3 regions of the Streptomyces sp. NPDC104761 genome follow, and region 2 is predicted to be linked to each of the others. Evidence: riboswitches for the same ligand, from Rfam matches in the RefSeq annotation. Region 2 holds a riboswitch; each other region holds the start of a gene.
What was found. Region 2 has a riboswitch for cyclic di-AMP ahead of ACZ63F_RS31560 (M23 family metallopeptidase). Riboswitches for the same ligand answer to the same signal wherever they lie in the genome.
Positions count from the first base shown of each region.

Region 1: linked by a shared signal. The riboswitch ahead of ACZ63F_RS07075 (transglycosylase family protein) and the one ahead of ACZ63F_RS31560 (M23 family metallopeptidase) in region 2 are both predicted to bind cyclic di-AMP.
Region 3: linked by a shared signal. The riboswitch ahead of ACZ63F_RS15895 (C40 family peptidase) and the one ahead of ACZ63F_RS31560 (M23 family metallopeptidase) in region 2 are both predicted to bind cyclic di-AMP.

Region 1 is NZ_JBVJNZ010000002.1:109,589-113,678, forward strand. Features, by position in the region: gene eno (phosphopyruvate hydratase) at 1-525, opposite strand, end outside; gene ACZ63F_RS07075 (transglycosylase family protein) at 993-1,682, opposite strand; cyclic di-AMP (ydaO/yuaA leader) riboswitch at 1,687-1,861, opposite strand; gene ACZ63F_RS07080 (transglycosylase family protein) at 2,056-3,063, opposite strand; gene ACZ63F_RS07085 (cytochrome P450 family protein) at 3,285-4,090, opposite strand, start outside.
Region 2 is NZ_JBVJNZ010000013.1:234,812-238,901, reverse strand. Features, by position in the region: gene ACZ63F_RS31570 (TetR/AcrR family transcriptional regulator) at 1-111, shown strand, start outside; gene ACZ63F_RS31565 (SGNH/GDSL hydrolase family protein) at 156-941, opposite strand; gene ACZ63F_RS31560 (M23 family metallopeptidase) at 1,167-2,111, opposite strand; cyclic di-AMP (ydaO/yuaA leader) riboswitch at 2,116-2,276, opposite strand; gene ACZ63F_RS31555 (alpha-galactosidase) at 2,585-4,090, opposite strand, start outside.
Region 3 is NZ_JBVJNZ010000005.1:95,457-99,546, reverse strand. Features, by position in the region: gene ACZ63F_RS15900 (hypothetical protein) at 1-57, opposite strand, end outside; gene ACZ63F_RS15895 (C40 family peptidase) at 373-1,536, opposite strand; cyclic di-AMP (ydaO/yuaA leader) riboswitch at 1,545-1,718, opposite strand; gene pcrA (DNA helicase PcrA) at 2,053-4,090, shown strand, end outside.

The sequences.
Region 1 (4,090 bases), on a different contig from region 2:
CTCCGCGCCGATCGGGGCGATCATGAACTCCTGGATGTCGACGTTGGAGTCCGCGTGCGAGCCGCCGTTGAGGATGTTCATCATCGGGACGGGCAGCAGGTGCGCGTTCGGGCCGCCGAGGTAGCGGAACAGCGGCAGGTCGGACGCCTCGGAGGCGGCGTGCGCGACGGCGAGGGAGACGCCGAGGATGGCGTTGGCGCCGAGCGAGCCCTTGTTGTCGGTGGCGTCCAGGTCGAACATCGCCTGGTCGATCAGGCGCTGCTCGGTGGCGTCGTAGCCGACGAGCTCCGGGCCGATCTGCTCGATGACGGCGAGGACGGCCTTCTCGACGCCCTTGCCCTGGTAGCGGTTGGGGTCGCCGTCACGAAGCTCGATGGCCTCGAAGGCACCGGTGGAGGCGCCGGACGGGACGGCGGCACGACCCGTGCTGCCGTCGTCGAGGCCGACCTCGACCTCGACCGTGGGGTTGCCTCGGGAGTCCAGGATTTCCCGGGCTACGACGACGTCGATGGACGGCACGAGCATCTCCTTCTTGGGATGTGACGCTGGTTGTGCGGGGCGCACGCGGGCCTCGTCGGCCCTTGCTCAGCCTTGCGACTAGAGCCTAACCGTCCCGGGGCCGTCGGCCGGCACGACCGACCGGCCCGTGGACACACAGACGGTACTCATTGTTCACGTGCGGAACAAAGGGGGGTCCGATGAAGAACGGGAGAAGAGCGGACCAAGAAGGGGACGCCGGGGCGACGGGGACCACAGGGCGGCGGGTGGCGGGCGGCGGGCGGCGGGCGGCGGGCGGCGGGCGGCGGGCGGCGGCAAAGAGAAACCCCGCTCCGGTGCGTTCGGGGGAAAACGCACCGGAGCGGGGTTCGTGGGGGACGGGGGTGGCCCTCACGTGGTCTCCACTATGGGGACCACGGCTGTGGGGGAGCTGTGGTTCAGCTGGGCACCGCTTGGTACTTTCGGCGGCCGCCCCGCGGGCTGCGTCAGGCGCCCTACTTCAGGTGCAGCTGCTGGCCCGGGTAGATGAAGTCGGCGTCCTCGACGATGTCCTTGTTCAGCTTGAACAGCGCCTGCCAGCCGCCCTTGACCTTGTGCTTCGCGGCGATCGAGCTGAGGGTGTCGCCCTTGACGACCTTGTACTCGCCGTCGCCCTTCTTGACCTTCTTGCCGGTCGGGGTGGTGACGGTCTTCTTGGCGGCCGGGCGCTCGGCGGAGCGGGAGGCGGCCTGGGTGTCGGTCGACCGGGTGCTCGTGCCGGCGCTGCTGCTCGACGAGGAGCTGGAGGAGCCGGTGCTGCTGCCGCTGTAGGTGGCGCCGGACAGACCCGTGCCGCAGACCGGCCAGGCACCCTTGCCCTGCGCGGCGAGGACCTTCTCGGCGATCTGGATCTGCTGCGCCTTGGTGGCCTGGTTGGCCTGCGCGGCGTACTGCGTGCCGCCGTACGCGGCCCAGGTGGAGGCGGAGAACTGCAGACCGCCGTAGTAGCCGTTGCCGGTGTTGATGGCCCAGTTGCCGCCGGACTCGCACTGGGCGACGGCGTCCCACTCGGAGGCGGTGGCGGCGGAGGCGCTGCCGGCCGCCATCAGCGGGGCGGCGACGGCGACGCCGGTGACACCGGCGACAGCGATGGCGCGGACGGCCTTGGACGGACGACGGTGCTTGCCCTTGCCGGAGAACAGCATGGATCGATCCCCTCACCGACGCCTGCGAGGTGAGCTGTCGGGTTCGGGCCGGTTGAGTTGCCCGGCCGCACACCCGTGTGTCGGTGCGCGGCTTCACCCCGAGCCGGATCGGCGGTCTCAACCACCGGTCCCGGCACTTACCTTGGGTCCCCCGCTCCTGCCTACGGCGCATGACGCGACGACTGTTCCCGGGCAGCCGCTGGCAGGACTCGGCGTTGCGACGGCCGGGGCTCGTGGTGACGAGCGGCCTCGACCGTAAACAGGCCATCAGGTGAATTTCAAAGATGATCAGGGCTTCTGAGACTCATCCCACACTCTCACCAAAACGGACATTCAGCTCGAAGCAGGGCGTCAACTCCCGCCGCCTTTCGTCCTATTCGGTGCCGAGTTTCAGGGTCTGACCGGGGGTGATGGCATTCGGGTCGGAGCCGATGTCGGCCTTGTTCACGTCATAGAGCGCGCGCCACCCGCCGTCCAGACCAAGGGAGTCGGCGATGGAGGCGAGGGTGTCGCCGTCGCGGACGACGTAGGTGCCGCCGTCGCCGGAGGCGTGCCGGCCGGAGGAGGTGACATTCTGACCGTTTGTCACGCTTTCGTCCGCCGAACCGCCGCGGTGCTTACCGCCGCCACCGACGGCTCCCGTGTCCACCAGACTCCAAGACCCCCCGGTCTGCCACGATTTGTCCGAGTCGTCAGCCCCGGAGGTGACAGGACTCTCACTGGCCTTCGGCGCAGCGGAGCCGGAATCGGAGTCGGAGGTTTCCGACTTGTCCGTCTTGCTGGATTTGCCGGAGGCGTCAGCCTTGGAGTCGCCGCCGGCGCTCGAACCCGGGGAGGGGGTGACGGAGCCGCCCCCGGAGTCCGTAGTGCCCGAAGAGGCGTCAGAACCGGAGGAAGAGGATGAGTCGGACAGCCCGGAGGACGAGTCCGATGAGTCGGACGAGTCGGATGAACCAGACGAACCACCCGAGCTGCCCAGGCCCGTGTCGACGTTCACCGAGGCGTCGTCGGACGAGAGTCCGGCGAGCAGGGCGCAGGTCCGCCAGGCTTTGGTGCCCTGGTCGGCGAGCATCTTCTCGGCGACCGCGATCTGCTGCGAACGGCTCGCCTGGTCCGGCGTGGAGGCGTACTCCTGGCCCCCGTACTTGCTCCAGTCCTCCAGGGAGATCTGAAGACCGCCGTAGTAGCCCGTGCCGTTGTCGGCGCTCCAGGAGCCGCCGCTCTCGCACTCGGCCACGTGGTCCCAGGTAGAGCCGTCGGCCGCGCTGGCGTTCACCGCGCCGAGGAGCGGGATGGCGATGGCGGAGCCGGTCACCCCGGCCGCGACGAGGAGTGCCGGAGCCTGGCGGGGGCGACGGTGACGACCGTTCCCGGAGAGCATGCGGAAACCTTTCGAGCGACAGCGGTGACCAGCGCGGCGGGTCCCGCGAGGGCGCCGCGCTGATGGGTGAACGTATCGGCAGACGATCACTTGTCACAAGTTAATGCCGCGCAGATCACGTGAAGATCACAGACTTGAACGCCGGTCACCTTTTGCCCGTACGGGCCGGTGGTGGCTTCGGCGAAGGCTCGCCGCGGGCCCGGCGAGGGCCCGGCGAGGGCTCACCGACCGGTGGGCGTGAACTCCACCGGGAGAGTACGCAGTCCGCGCATGATGAGTCCGCCGCGCCACCGCAACTCCCCGTCGTCGACGGCCAGTCGCAGGTCCGGAAGGCGGGTGAGGAGACCGGCGAGCGCGGTCTGTCCCTCCAGGCGGGCGAGCGGAGCGCCGAGGCAGTAGTGGATGCCGTGGCCGTAGCCGAGGTGCTGGTTGTCCCGCCGGGAGAGGTCGAGGGTGTCCGGCTCGGCGAACCGCTCCGGGTCCCGGTCCGCCGCGGCCAGGACAACGAGGACCGGGTCACCGGGCGCGATGTGCTGCCCGCCGATCGCGACCGGCTCGGTGGCGAACCGCCAGGTGGCCAGCTCCACCGGTCCGTCGTAGCGGAGCAGTTCCTCGACAGCGGTCTCCAGCAGCCCGCGCTCGCCGGCGGCCAGGGAATCCTGCAGCCGGGCCCGCTGCCCGGGGTGGGTGAGCAGCGCGTACGTGCCGTTGCCGATGAGGTTGACGGTGGTCTCGAAACCGGCGAACAGCAAAATGAAGGCCATGGCCGCGGCCTCGTTCTCGGTGAGGTGCTCACCGTGGTCCGAGGCCCGGATGAGCCCCGAGATGAGGTCCTCGCCGGGACCGGCCTCGGCGGACAGCGCCTCCCGCTTCCGGTGGATCAGCTCGGCCAGATACCCGCGCATCTTCTTCACGGACCGCGCGACCCCGCCCCGCGGCCCGCCCCCGTGCCGGATCATCATCCCCGCCCAGTCCCGGAAGTCGTCCTGGTCCCCGGGCGGGACGCCGAGCAGGTCGCAGATGGCGT
Region 2 (4,090 bases):
GGGCTCGCCGTCCAGCTGACCTCGTACCCCGGCGCCGTACCCCGGGCCAGGGCCCAGGCCTGGGCCGACGAGGCGCTGGCGCGCGAACTGGGGCTGCCCGAGCGGCAGTAAGGGGCGGCCCGCAGTGCGGCCACCCCCTACCCGCCCGCTCCGCCTCAGGCCACGGAAGCGATCCGCATCTTGATGTCGTCCGGGGAGAGCGCACCCTTGGCCGTCACGTGGTCGCCGGACGACTCGCCGCGCAGCCGGCGCCCGATCCAGGGGACCAGGTACTCGCGGGCCCAGTGCACGTCGTCGCGGCGGACCTCCAGGGTGCCGCGGGGCGGCAGCGGGGGCCATGCCTGGTCGGGGTCGGCCGGCACCTCGATGCCGAGCACCTGACCGGCGCGCAGCGCCACGCGCGTGTGCCCCTCGGGAGACAGGTGCAGGCGGTCGCCGTCCCAGGCCCGCCGGTCCTGCACGCTCTTGAGGGACCACAGGTCGAGGACCGGGCAGCCGTACCGGTCGGCGATGGCCCGGACATGTCCGTTGTATGTGGCGATCTTGCCGCGCAGGTGCTTCAGGACGGGCACGCCCCGGGTGTCGAAGCCGGTGGTCACGAGCACCGTGCCGACGGCCTCGGTCAGCCGGGCCACGGCCCGCTCGAACCGCTCGGCCACCTCGTCGGGGTCGGTGCCGGGGCGGATGATGTCGTTGCCGCCCGCGCAGAAGGAGACCAGGTCCGGGGCGAGTTCCAGGGCCTGCGGCACCTGGTCCGCCACGATCTGGTCGAGCAGTTTCCCGCGTACGGCGAGGTTGGTGTAGCTGAAGTCGCCCTCGGGCCGCCGGTCGGACAGCAGTACCGCGAACCGGTCGGCCCAGCCGACGAACGCCCCGTCGGGGCCGGGGTCTCCCACGCCCTCGGTGAAGCTGTCCCCCACCGCTGCGTACGACCCGATCACTGATGCATTGTCACTCTTCGAATCGTCTCCCACGTCGGGCCATGATTCACCTTCGGCTGTGACCTACGCGACCGTAATAAGGGGTTGACGCTCGGTGAGATAAGACACTGCTAAATACTTTGCCAATCTTGGAATAAGTCCCTGACCAGCGGTGTTGACGTCGATCCTGATTCCGGGACCGCGTGTGGGGCGGCCCCGGAATGCCGGAGGTCGGCGCCTGCAGGGTCAGCCGACGGTGACGCTCTTGGAGCGGAGGTAGGCGACCGGGTCCACGTCCGAGCCGTAGTCGGGGGTGGTGCGGATCTCGAAGTGGAGGTGCGGGCCGGTCACGTTGCCGGTCGCGCCGGAGAGGCCGATCTGCTGACCCGCGGTCACCGTCTGGCCGACCGAGACGGACAGGGCGGAGAGGTGGCCGAACTGCGCGTAGTAGCCGTCGGCGAGCCGGATGACGACCTGGTTGCCGTAGGCGCCGCCCCAGCCGGCCGTGACGACGGTACCGGCGCCGACGGCCTTGACCGGGGTGCCGGTCGGGACGACGAAGTCGACGCCCGTGTGGTAACCGCTGGACCACATGCTGCCGGCCACGTGGTAGCCGGTGCCGATGGTGCCACCGGCGACCGGGAGGGTGAAGCCGGCGACGGTCGTGGCCGCACCGCCCGCGATGTCCGAGGCGTCCGAGGACGAGGACGACGCCGAGGACGACGCCGAGGACGAGGCGGACGACCGCGGACTCCACTGCGCCTCGGGACGGGAGCCGGAGTCCGTCGGCGCGGCGTGCCGGCCGCCGAGGGTGAGCTTGAGGCCGGGGTGGATCAGCGAGGGATTGCCGCCCACTGCCTGCCGGTTGTCGGCGTAGAGCCGGTGCCAGCCACCGCGGACGTTCTGGTCACGGGCGATCTTCGAGAGGTAGTCGCCGGGCACCACCGTGTAGATCCGCCGCGCGGAATGCGCGGCGCCGGAATTCCGTGCGGGCGCCTCCTTCACCGCGGCCCTCTCGGCCACGGGAAGCGACTGGGCGGCCTTTCCGGAAAGGGACTGCGTGGTGGTCGCGTGGGCGCCGGTGGCCCCCATGAGCGGCAGGGCCAGCGCGGCGCCACCGGTTCCGGCGACGGCCATCGAACGGGTGAGACGCTGGGACTTGGGACGGCGGTGCTTACCCTTCGCGGGCATGGCGCATTCCTCTCCTGCGCCTGCGAGGTGAGCTGTCGGGTTCGGGCTGGAGCTGCCCGGCCACACCGGAGGAGGTGGCTGCACCCCGAGCCGTCCCGGGAACCGGAACAGGCGGTCATACCTGGTGGGTCCCCCGCTCCTGCCGGGCACGGGTGAGTGTGTGTGGGGACTCCGGGCGGCGGCAGGATTCGGCGTTCCGACCGGATGTGCGGCGAACGTAAGCGAGGGGGACGGACATGGACAAGCACCCGGTTCCGGCCGTCCGGTCCCGACGTGATCCATAAAGGGACGTTCCGGTCACCCTCCGTGAATTCCGGCCCCCGTCGGATTTCCAATTCGCTTGCGGAACATCAGGATTACGTGAGCATGACGCGCGACGGACGGTCACGAATATGACGCTCCTCACGCACGTCACACCACGTCCGCTTATTCCATGGCAAGTTATGACGAAGGCGCCAATTCGGGCAGATGCGTCAGACCCGGCGGAGCCGGAAGACCGCCGCATCCAGGTCACCCTTCAGCCCGGTACGCAGCCCGTGGTGCAACAGCACGGCACCTCGATGCACTTCGCCCGTTTCGCGGCATTCGTACGACGCGGTCGGGTCGAGCCCCTGCAGCCGCAGCGCCGGCGCCGGCTCGCCGTAGCTCTGCGCCTGCAGCCAGGCCAGGACGACGGTCTCGTCGCCGAGGGTGTACTGCACCGCGCTGAGCCCGCCGGCCGGTGGCCGCAGCCGGAACTGGTCGCCGCGCTGCACCTGGGGCCGGATCTCCTTGTAGAGTTCCACCCAGCGCCCGGCCTCGGCCAGCTCCTCCTCGGTCCACCGCGAGAGGTCGCCGCCGACCCCGAGCGCGCCGGCCATGGAGCTGACGAACCGGAAGCGCAGGCTGCTGATCCGGCCGTTGAGCTGGTGGTTCGGGCTGTCGGTGACCCAGGCCGACATGACCCGGGCGGGGTGGATCTGGCTGAAGCCGTGCTGGATGGCGAGCCGGTCCAGCGGGTCGGTGTTGTCGGAGGTCCACACCTCGTCGGTACGGCTCATGATCCCGAGGTCGATCCGCCCGCCACCGCCAGAGCAGGACTCGATGGCGACGTTCGGGTGGGCCGCGCGGATCCGGTCGAGCAGGGCGTACAGGCCGCGCACATGGTCGACCCACAGACGCTGCGGGTAGGGCTCGCCGGGCCAGCCCGCGTCCGTGAAGCAGCGGTTGAAGTCCCACTTGACGTAGTCGATCGGGGCACTGGACAGCAGGGCGTCGAGCTGCTCCCAGAGGTATTCCTGGACGTCCTCGCGGGCGAGGTTGAGGACGAGCTGGTTGCGGAGTTCCGTCCGCTTTCGTCCCTGCTGGTACTGGACCCAGTCGGGGTGGGCGCGGTACAGGTCGCTGTCCGGGTTGACCATCTCGGGCTCGACCCAGATGCCGAACTGCATGCCGAGGGCGTGCACGTAGTCGGCGAGGGGCTTGAGGCCCTTGGGGAAGCGGTCGGGGTTGGGCGTCCAGTCGCCGAGGCCGGCGCGGTCGCTGGTGCGGGCGCCGAACCAGCCGTCGTCGACCACGAACAGCTCGACGCCGATCGCGGCGGCCCGGCGGGCGAGGGTGGCCTGCTGCTCCTCGGAGATGTCGAAGGTGGTGGCCTCCCAGGAGTTGAACAGCACCGGCCGGTCCTGGTCGGCGTCCGGGATGACGTGCGCCCGCTGGTAGGCGTGCCAGGCGCGGCTCGCCCCGCCGAAGCCGCCGTCGGTCCACAGGCCGGCGAAGACCGGGCTGGTGTACGACTCGCCCTCGGCCAGCATCAGCAGGCCCGAGTCGTCGTAGCCGGCGCCGCCGGTGATCTGCACGCGCGCGTCGGGAAGTTGGGCGACCGCGATCCGCCAGGAGCCGGACCAGCCGAGGGCGCAGCCCCAGACCTCGCCGCGCTCCTCGGTGGCGTCGGTGTCGAGGGCGACCCAGGGCAGGTGCTGGTGGCCGGTGTGGCCGCG
Region 3 (4,090 bases), on a different contig from region 2:
CTCCAGCCACGCGCCGCCGACGGCGGCCGCGACCGACAGCCTCGTCGTCGCCGTCATCCCCGCATGATGCCGGTGGCCATCACGGCGGCCCCGGCCGCCGGTGGACGCTGCGCCCGCCGGGCGCGGAGGGGTGAGATGCCGGACATGTCCCTGATGCTGGGGAGAGCCGGTCGCGGTAGTCGCAGGGCATGCGCGCGTGCCGACGAAAAGCGCGCCCCGTCGCGCGGACCGTGCGGTCGCGGCGGACAGGAGCGCCGACGGGCGTCGGCGGGCGGGTGGGGATGCGTGGCGGCAGGCGGGCGCCGTGGCGCGTGCGGGCCGGCGGAGGGAAGCGGGTGGGGGCGCCCGAGAGGTGACGGGCGCCCCGCGGGGTCAGGCCGGGCGCACCACGCTGTGGATGATCGACTCGCCGCCGTAGTAGATCGACTCCTCGCGGACGTAGGCGCCGGGCTTCGGGGCGTGGATCATCATGCCGTTGCCGAGGTAGATGCCGACGTGGCTGACGTCGTCGTAGAAGAAGACCAGATCGCCGGGGAGGGCGTCGGCGAGGGAGACGGTGGTGCCGGCGTTCACCTGGTCGTAGGTGGTGCGCGGCAGGGAGACGCCCGCGGCCTTCCAGGCGGCCTGGGAGAGCCCCGAGCAGTCGTAGGAGCCGGGTCCGGTGGCACCCCAGACGTACGGCTTGCCGATCTGCGCGCGGGCGAAGGCGATCGCCTTGGCGGCCTTCGTGGCGTAGGCGGAGTCCGGGCCGGAGTCCGAACCCGATCCGGAAGCGGAGCCGCCCGGCGCCGAGGACGCCGCGGACGACGAGGCCTCCCGGTCGGCAGCGGCGGCCTGCTGCTGCGCCAGCTCCGCCGCCTTGCGGGCCGCCTCCTCCTGCTGCCGCTTCTCGATCGCCGCCAGCCGGGCCTTCTCCGTGGCCGTCAGCTGCGACAGCAGCTCCCGCGCGGAGGCCAGCTTCGTCTGCACGGTGGCCTTGGCGGTCCTGAGGTCGTCCTGTGTCCCGGTGAGCGACTCGAGGCTCCGGGTGGTCTCCTGCCGCTTCTTCATGGTCGCGGACTGCTCGGTGACGTAGTCGTCGACCGCGCTCTTCTGGCGCGAGGTCAGGCGGCTCATCAGCTGGTCCTGGTCGAAGTAGCCCTGGGGGCTGTCCGCGAGCAGGAAGGTCGCGGTGTCGGGAACGCTCGCGCCGGTGCGGTACTGGGCCGCGGCGAACGAACCCAGTTCCTCACGCGCCCTGTTGAGCCGTTCGGTGCGTCTGGCGACGTCGTCGAGCAGGGCGTCGACCTGCTTGCGCTGTCTGCCGGTGCGCTCCTTGGCCGCGTTGTACTTCTCGGTCGCCGACTCCGCCTGCCGGTAGAGGGCGTCGACCTTCTTCTCGACCTCCTCCAGGCTCGGCTTGCCGTCCTCGGAGGGCGCGGCCTCGGCCGACTGGGAGAACAGGGCCATGGAGGTGAGGGCCGCGGTGGCCAGCGCGGGGGTGCGTATGCCTGCCGCGCGCGCTCCTGACGGCCGGGACTTGCGGTGCGACGCCAACGGGGGCGACTCCTTCCGGTGTTCCGCCTACCGAGTTAGCTGTCGGGTTCGGGCGGGTGGTTCGGAAGGGTTGCCCTACGGCCCGTCCCCCGGAGGGGAGTCGGGACCGATTCACCCCGGGATCGGTGTGGGTCCCCGGCTCCGGACGCGCGGTGGCGCCCCGGACTCGGCGGAGGCCGTGCGGCCCGGCGACGTTCGCCGGTGGGGGTCGTGCGGCCTGCCCGGCACGCTAGCCAACTCGTGTGGTCTCTGTGAAGTTTGATGTGCGATATGCCCGATACATTTTCGTGACCTTGGCGTTGCGCTCGTTCAGGCGGGGCGATCGGGGAGGTTATGGGCGACTTGCCCGGATGGGTCCAAAGGTTCCGGCGGGAGGTATACAAAGGTCCGGGGTGGGGGTCGGCGGCTGCGGGACGCGCGTCGACCTGCTGTGACGGAGGGGATCCGTTCGGTCACGTTGGCGACTTTTCGGGGTGGCGGCCGGTTGTCGGTGGGGCGCCCTAGACTCGGAGAGCGATGAGCAGCCTCTTTGACGACAGCTTCCTGGCGAGCCTCCAGGCCCCCCGCGGCCACGACGAGGAACCTCCGCCGCCGCCCGAGGACGAACACGCTCCGGAGTCGGTTCCGGACGATCTGTTCGGCGGGAAGTTCGACGTGCCCCCGGACCGGGACGCCTACTACCGCGACGGTGCCGCCCGCCCCGCCCTGGACCCGGCCGCGCTCCTGGAGGGGCTGAACGACAACCAGCGGGCCGCCGTCGTGCACGCCGGCTCCCCGCTGCTCATCGTGGCCGGCGCCGGTTCCGGCAAGACGCGCGTGCTCACCCACCGCATCGCGCACCTGCTCGGCGCGCGCCAGGTGCACCCGGGCCAGATCCTCGCGATCACGTTCACCAACAAGGCCGCGGGCGAGATGAAGGAGCGCGTCGAGCACCTCGTCGGCCCGCGCGCGAACGCGATGTGGGTGATGACCTTCCACAGCGCCTGCGTGCGGATCCTGCGCCGGGAGAGCAAGAAGCTCGGCTTCACCTCCTCCTTCTCGATCTACGACGCCGCCGACTCCAAGCGCCTGATGGCCCTGGTCTGCCGTGACCTGGACCTCGACCCCAAGCGCTACCCGCCGAAGTCCTTCAGCGCCCAGGTCAGCAACCTGAAGAACGAGCTGGTCGACGAGGAGGACTTCGCCGCCAGGGCCACCGACGGTTTCGAGAAGACCCTCGCCCAGGCCTACGCCCTCTACCAGTCGCGGCTGCGCGAGGCGAACGCCCTCGACTTCGACGACCTGATCATGACGACGGTCAACCTGCTGCGCGCCTTCCCGGACGTCGCCGAGCACTACCGCCGCCGCTTCCGGCACGTCCTGGTCGACGAGTACCAGGACACCAACCACGCCCAGTACGCCCTCGTGCGCGAGCTGGTCGGCACCGGCGCACACGAGGAGGACACCCCGCCCGGCGAGCACGACCTGCCCCCCGCCGAGCTCTGCGTCGTCGGTGACGCCGACCAGTCGATCTACGCCTTCCGGGGCGCCACGATCCGCAACATCCTCCAGTTCGAGGAGGACTACCCGAACGCGACGACGATCCTCCTGGAGCAGAACTACCGCTCCACCCAGACGATCCTCTCCGCCGCCAACGCGGTCATCGAGCGCAACGAGTCCCGCCGCCCGAAGAACCTGTGGACCAACGCGGGCGCGGGCGCGCAGATCACCGGCTACGTCGCCGACACCGAACACGACGAGGCGCAGTTCGTCGCCGAGGAGATAGACCGTCTGACGGACGCGGGCGAGGCCAAGGCCGGCGATGTCGCCGTCTTCTACCGCACCAACGCGCAGTCCCGTGTCTTCGAGGAGATCTTCATCCGGGTCGGCCTGCCCTACAAGGTGGTCGGCGGCGTCCGCTTCTACGAGCGCAAGGAGGTCCGGGACGTCCTGGCGTACCTGCGGGTGCTGGCCAACCCGGAGGACTCCGTCCCGCTCCGGCGCATCCTCAACGTCCCCAAGCGCGGCATCGGCGACCGCGCGGAGGCGATGATCGACGCCCTCGCGCAGCGCGAGAAGATCAGCTTCCCGCAGGCGCTCAAGCGGGTCGACGAGGCGTACGGCATGGCCGCGCGGTCGGCGAACGCGGTCAAGCGGTTCAACACGCTGATGGAGGACCTCCGTACGGTCGTGGAGTCCGGCGCCGGACCCGCCACAGTCCTGGAGGCGATCTACGAACGCACCGGATACCTGGCCGAGTTGCAGAACTCCACGGACCCGCAGGACGAGACCCGTATCGAGAACCTCCAGGAACTCGCCTCCGTGGCCCTGGAGTTCGAGCAGGAGTCCGGCGAGGGCGAGCAGTCCGGCGGCCTCGCCGACTTCCTGGAGCGGGTGGCCCTGGTCGCCGACTCCGATCAGATCCCCGACGAGGACGAGAACGGCGACGGCGTCATCACCCTGATGACCCTGCACACCGCCAAGGGCCTCGAGTTCCCGGTGGTGTTCCTGACCGGCATGGAGGACGGCGTCTTCCCGCACATGCGCGCCCTCGGCCAGACCAAGGAGCTGGAGG